DNA from 2 places in the Glaciecola sp. HA4-3 genome. Region 1 is predicted to be linked to the other one. Evidence: predicted binding sites of a transcription regulator. Region 1 holds the regulator's gene; the other holds the start of a gene.
The links. The regulator LexA, encoded in region 1, represses DNA repair genes until DNA is damaged. The targets are predictions, from matches to a motif close to TACTGTATNNNNATACAGTA.

Region 1 (3,432 bases):
ATCGATATGACCAGGAATATCTTCTAAGGCCATCTTTGACCCTTTTAATGCTGGGAATACACTCTGGCAGACCTTCACCATTAGGCATGTGACATGCGGCGCAAACTCCATCATATACGCGCTTACCTTCTGTCATCAGTTCTTCCATGCTCATGTTCATTGCTAATAATCGCTGTTCTTCTTCACGAGCGAAACGCGCCATAGCCTCTTGTTCTGCAACCCATGCTTCATACTCAGCAGGTTCTTTTGCAATAACGACTACTGGCATAAACCCGTGATCTTTACCACAAAGCTCTGCACATTGGCCTCGATAAATGCCTGGTTCATTGACCTTCGTCCAAGTCTCATTGATAAACCCAGGATTTGCGTCTTTTTTGATTGCAAAGTCAGGTACCCACCAAGAGTGGATAACATCATCTGAGGTGATTAAAAATCGAACTTTCTTACCCGTTGGAATAACCAAAGGTCTATCCACTTCGAGCAAGTAATTAGCAGTTTTATCAAATTTATTGCGTATTTGTTCGGGCTGAGTTGCCAAGACCGAAAAGAAATCAATATCATTATCACGATATTCGTAGTGCCATTTCCATTGCGAGCCTGTGACTAAGATGGTGATATCAGCCTCGGACACATCTTCCATTTCTATCAAGGTATTCGCTGCTGGTACTGCCATAAAGATAAGAATTAAGAACGGAACGACCGTCCACGCAATCTCAACCGAAACATTTTCATGAAAATTTGCTGGTTTAGCGCCTTTTGACTTACGGTGGACAACCATTGAATAAAACATGACGCCAAATACCACAACGGCAATGACAACGCATATCCAAAACATCAACATATGAAGTCCAAAGACTTCATTACTAATGTCTGAAACGCCAGGGCGTAAATTTAAGTCAGATCTGCCTGTATATGATGGGTCTGCAGCAAATGCCGAAAACCCAAGCAACAAGAAAAGTGGACTTAGGATGAGGTTCCGAAATTTCACAGTGTGCTCCTATCTATGCCTGTAGTATCGATGCAGTAAATTTGTGCAAAAGTTGAGTGAAAACTAGACATAGGTTTAATAATTCGTAATAGGTTTGTTGTATTTTTGTAAATTACCCGCTAATAATCGGGCACTTGAAACAAATAGTCTAGTGTTTTTTATATAAATTTCTGGTTTATTACTCGAAAAATATTGCCGATGGTACGATTGATGTACAAAATTGGGAGATTAAAACAAAAAAAACGAGCTATTAGCTCGTTTTTTCATGAATAACAATTTGTTTACAAACTACAAGTCGCCGTGGTCTCGAATAACGCCAACTGCTAACCCTTCAATCGTAAAAAACTGAGATGCTAAGTCAACTTTTATTGGATTAAAATCTTCATTTTCAGCGTGAAGTAGAATTTCACTTCCTTTGCGTTCAAAGCGCTTAACCGTGACATCTTCGTCAACACGCGCAACGACCACCTGTCCGTTGTTTACTTGGTCTGTTTTATGAACAGCGAGTAAGTCACCGTCCATAATACCGATATCTTTCATACTAGCGCCTTTTACTCTGAGTAAAAAGTCGGCGCGTGGATGGAACATGGCGGGATCACATTTAAATCTATTCTCGATATGTTCGGTTGCTAAAATAGGTTCACCCGCTGCCACTTGGCCAATCAAAGGAAGACCATCTTCAAGCTCATCCTCTAAATCAACGTTCAACCTTATACCACGAGAAGTTCCTAGTAATATTTCTATCATTCCTTTTTTTGCTAGCGCCTTTAAATGTTCTTCAGCGGCATTTGCTGATTTAAAGCCTAAGGTGCGAGCTATTTCAGCCCGTGTAGGTGGCATACCAGTATCAAGGATGCTATTTTTGATGAGGTTTAGGACTTCTTGTTGCCTAGGAGTTAGTGGACGCATAAACAGCCTGTTTTTCTATACAGTTATTTTGAGTATATCCTTTAAAAATCAATAAGCAAGCACTTTTTAATTAGGGTCGATCATGACTTGTAACAAATAAGCTCAACTAATTATGACATTTGAGTGCTACCAACGAGTCGGTTCATGTTAATATGCTTTGGTATAGTTTTTACCAAAGTATGATTAAAGAGGTAAGATGAATAGACTAGGTAATATTATTAGACGATTATTGTCGGCGCCTATCAGTGCATTTGTTTCTGTCAAAACGGTCCCTGCGGATGTTGAAAAAGAGCTTGGCATTGATTCTACAAAACCTATTGTCTATCTACTTCAAAGTTCATCGTTTACAGATACCATTGCACTGATAAAGTCAACAAAGGCCGCTGGCCTTCCCTCGCCAACCAATAAGCTCAAACTTGATGGTAAAACACATAAACGTTATTACTCGCTTACCCACCCAAGAGGCTTTTTTAGCGATAAAGCCAAAGCAACCACGATTGAAGACAATTTCACAGAAATGTTTCATTTACATCGTGAAAATGAAGAGTTGGACGCACAAGTAGTGCCTGTTTTTATCACGTGGGGCCGAAGTGCAGGTAAAGAAAAGTCTGGTTTTGCACAGTTAATTGCCTCAAAGGCATCACCAAGTTGGCTCCGTAAAGCCTTCATAGTGCTATGGTTTGGTCGAGATAATTTTGTCAGTTATTCAAAGCCAGTTTCCACTCGGCAAATGGCCAACTTAAAGGGTTCCGATCAACAAATCGCGCAAAAATTAATTCGCGTGGCTCGCACTCATTTTCAGCGAAAAAGACAAACCTTAAGTGGGCCAACTTTACTTGAGCGAGAAACCCTATATAACTCGGTACTTGGTGCAACAAGCGTTAAATTAGCGATAGAGAACGAAACTAGTAGTAAAAAGATTAGTGCGCATGCTGCCAAGAAAAAAGCCAAGTTTTATGTTGATGAAATATCTGCAGATTATCGTGAAGGCTTAATACGTATTGGGGAAAGAATTCTTCGTCGAGTGTGGAACAAGATCTACGATGGTATTGAAATACATAATGCTAAACGAGTAAGAGAGCTTGCCGCGAATGGCCATGAAATCATTTACGTGCCTTGTCATCGAAGCCACATGGATTATCTTTTACTCACTTACGTGATTTATCATGAAGGGCTAGTTACCCCTCATATTGCGGCAGGTATTAACTTAAACTTTTGGCCTGCAGGCCCTATCTTTAGGCGGTGTGGTGCATTTTTCTTAAGACGCAGCTTTGCAGGAAACAAACTATATAGCGCAATATTCAGAGAGTATCTTGAACTACTGTTTAATAAAGGGTACTCGGTTAAGTATTTCCCTGAGGGAGGGCGTAGTCGAACTGGTCGATTGTTACCGCCTAAAACGGGCATGCTTGCAATGACTTTACAAGCCTTGACAAAAGGTATTAATCGCCCTGTATCAATCGTACCCGTTTATCTTGGATATGAGCATGTGATGGAGGTGAAAAGTTATCAAAAAGAGTTGAAAGGAAAAGGGA
Region 2 (3,432 bases), 760 kb from region 1:
CCAACCCACGCGCGGGCGTGTTCACTACTCGTTCAAATGCTGCATCATCTATAGGATTGCTTATCAAACGTAGGTAGCTTAATGCATCTTTGATTTCTTGACGTTCAAAAAAGCGCAAACCACCATATATGCGATAGGGTAGTCGTTGATGTAATAGTGCTTCTTCGAGCACTCGAGATTGGGCATTATTACGATATAAAATTGCGCAGTCTGATAAACTTGCACCGTCATCAAAAAAGTCTTTTATGCGCGAAACGATAAACCGCGCTTCATCGATTTCATTAAAACCCGCATATAAGGCGATTTTGTTACCATCTTCCCCATCTGTCCATAGATCTTTGCCTAATCGACCTCTGTTATGGTCAATGACCGCGTTGGCCGCTTTGAGTATATTACCTGTAGAGCGGTAGTTTTGTTCCAGTCGTATAGTTTGCGAGTTGGGAAAATCTTTGAGAAAATGTGAAATATTGGCAACATTAGCGCCGCGCCAGCCATAAATAGATTGGTCATCATCGCCGACAATCATCATGTTGTTTTGTTTGGTGGATAAGAGCTTTAGCCAAGCATATTGTATGTTGTTGGTATCTTGGAATTCGTCTACCAAAATCGCTTTGAATCGTTGCTGATAATGCTTTTTTAGTGACTCGTTGTCTCTGATGGTTTCGTAGCATCTTAGCAATAGCTCTGCGAAATCAACAAGACCCGACCGGTTGCAGGTTTCTTCGTAAGCTTTGTAAATATCGCGCATCTTTTTTTGATTCGGGTCATCGTGCGTTTCGACTTGCGCTGCTCGTAAACCTTCATCTTTGTTACCATTGATGTACCACTGAACTTGTTTAGGTGGCCAGTGTTTTTCATCAAGATTAAGTGCTTTTATTAGCCGCTTGATTAAGCGGTGTTGGTCGTCTGAATCTAAAATAGTAAAATTTTGCGGTAAGTTTGCTTCTTCATAATGCAGGCGTAATAAGCGATGCGCCAGTCCATGAAAGGTGCCAATCCACATATTAAATATAGAATTACGCATAAGGCTCTCAACACGAGAGCGCATTTCTTTGGCTGCTTTATTGGTGAATGTAACGGCTAAAATACTAAATGGAGACAGTTTTTCTACTTCCGCCAACCAACAAATTCGATGGACTAAAACACGTGTTTTACCACTACCAGCGCCTGCTAATACCAACATGTTTTGATTAGGCGCTCCAACAGCTTCACGTTGTTTGTCGTTTAGTTCATCAAGAAGTACTGATACATCCATTTAAAAACCTTTAAGCGAAAATAGAGTGGTTGCTTGCAGTTTATAGGTTTTGTTTAGTCCCAAAACTGAGTATTAGTAAAGGATTCTATCAGGATACCACTAAAAAAGCTGTCTATTTATACAGCATATATACCAAAATCCAGTGCGCTTAAATGCAATCAGTTTTCGTCACGGTCTTTCAAAAGACAGTGTTTAGTGTAATCACCAAGTTCATTAGCACTCCAATCACCCTTGGGTTTTTCATCCATTGCATTACACCATTTAACACTACCAACTTCAGGAGCACATGCGCTTATGCTTGCAACCGATAAAGCGAGTAAGATGATATACATTGGTTTTTTGTAATGTTTAATATTCATAGTTTGATGGTTTGCTTAATGTTAAAGACGAAAATTATGCCAAATATTGGATAATTTACAATCTGTATTTGCGCCGCCGCTGGCAAGCCATTATTCTATATAAACTTGGATACAGTACAGAGATAAAGAGCATGAAAATTAAGCAAGTTGGACATCCTATTTTGCGGCAACGTTCTAAGGACGTCGAGCAAATCGATTTCTCTAATGGCACCGTGAACAATACAATCCAAATGATGCAAGATATTCTCAACGGCATTAAAGCTATTTCAGATGAAAATGGAAATGCATTAAGTGCACCTCAAGTAGGGGTCGCGATTAGACTGGTTGTCCTTAGAATTAATGGTGTCTTTGAGGCTTTTATCAATCCTCGTTTACGTCCCTTGTCTGAAGATGCATTTATGTTCGATGAAGAATGTTTTAGCTTTTATCAAATGCGAGCGAAGGTAGAACGTTTTCAAAAAGTCGAAGTGACGTATCTTGATGCGACAGGCACTAAAAAGTCCATGCAAATGCAGGGCGAGTTTTCTGGCTTAATACAGCATGAAGTCGACCATCTAGATGGTATTTTCTTTCTTGATAGGGTTGAAAAAAACGAATCTGTGCAAAGTATTGATTATATATATAAAGACACGCCAGAGCGTCTATCGGTAGTTAAAAAAATGTGTGATTACATGGCAAGCTAATATTAAAAGTTGTCAAGTTGATTACTAAAGGAAAAATGATGACTAAGTTATGTGCACAAAATTTTTGGTTACGCTTAAAGCAAGAAGCCCAAGCTGTCTCTAATGAAGAGCCATTGCTATCGAGTTATTTGCACGCCTGCGTGCTGAATCACCATAATTTTGAAACCTCGTTGAGCTTTATTTTATCAAATAAAGTCAGTGATGAGGTAATGCCCGCGATATCTGTTCGAGAAATGTTTGATGAAGCATATTTACTTAACCCAGTAATGCTAGATGCCGCAATTGATGATATTCAAGCGGTTACCGCGCGCGATCCAGCAGTGTCATCGTTGTTAACGGTGTTGATACATTTTAAAGGGTTTCAAGCACTTCAAGTACATCGTTTAGCAAATTATTTATGGCATAAAGGACGCAAGGAACTTGCCCTGTTTATTCAAAGCCGCAATTCCGAAGTATTTTCAGTTGATATACACCCTGCCGCGCAAATTGGTAAGGGAGTAATGCTAGATCATGCAACCGGCATAGTCATCGGTGAAACGGCCGTGGTGGAAGATGATGTATCTATTTTACAAGAAGTCACTCTTGGCGGCACAGGCAATGAACAAGGTGATCGACACCCCAAAATACGTCGCGGCGTAATGATTGGCTCTGGTGCAAAAGTATTAGGCAACATTGAAGTGGGTGAGGGCTCAAAGATTGGTGCAGGCAGTGTTGTACTTGATTCGGTGCCTTGCTGTGTGACTGTTGTTGGGGTGCCAGCTAAAATCGTCGGCAAGCCAGATTGCAACATGCCATGTGAATCGATGCAACAAAACGTGTTAGTGGATAGCCAGCAAGGTAGCGCCTCTGATGGCTAAAAACAAGCTAATCAAACAGCATCTTGATAACTTACAGGCTTTTGCTATAACGTCTAAAACAAGGGCCGATATCGACAAAGCCGCAGCGCTTATCAAAGACTATGCCAAACAGCATCGCTTTTTGCATAACAACACTTTTTTATGGATCTCAGTAGTATTGTCTTTACTCGCTGTAGCGATGTCTTTCGGTGGACCTGCTCACATTAGTTATGACTTGCGGATGAATATGCGAATTGGCGGTGCGATTGTTGCGATTTGCTGCGCAGGTTTTTTATATC

Region 2: a site for LexA is predicted at 1,362-1,381, ahead of uvrD (DNA helicase II). Genes of this name have one in related genera too.

What each region holds. Positions count from the first base shown of each region.
Region 1 covers NZ_CM146340.1:31,724-35,155, reverse strand. Annotated here, with positions in the region: partial or broken gene coxB (cytochrome c oxidase subunit II) at 1-952, opposite strand, end outside; gene lexA (transcriptional repressor LexA) at 1,277-1,897, opposite strand; gene plsB (glycerol-3-phosphate 1-O-acyltransferase PlsB) at 2,094-3,432, shown strand, end outside.
Region 2 covers NZ_CM146340.1:2,947,715-2,951,146, reverse strand. Annotated here, with positions in the region: gene uvrD (DNA helicase II) at 1-1,255, opposite strand, end outside; gene ACZ1G6_RS14220 (DUF3012 domain-containing protein) at 1,414-1,614, opposite strand; gene ACZ1G6_RS14215 (peptide deformylase) at 1,746-2,297, shown strand; gene cysE (serine O-acetyltransferase) at 2,336-3,154, shown strand; gene ACZ1G6_RS14205 (hypothetical protein) at 3,147-3,432, shown strand, end outside.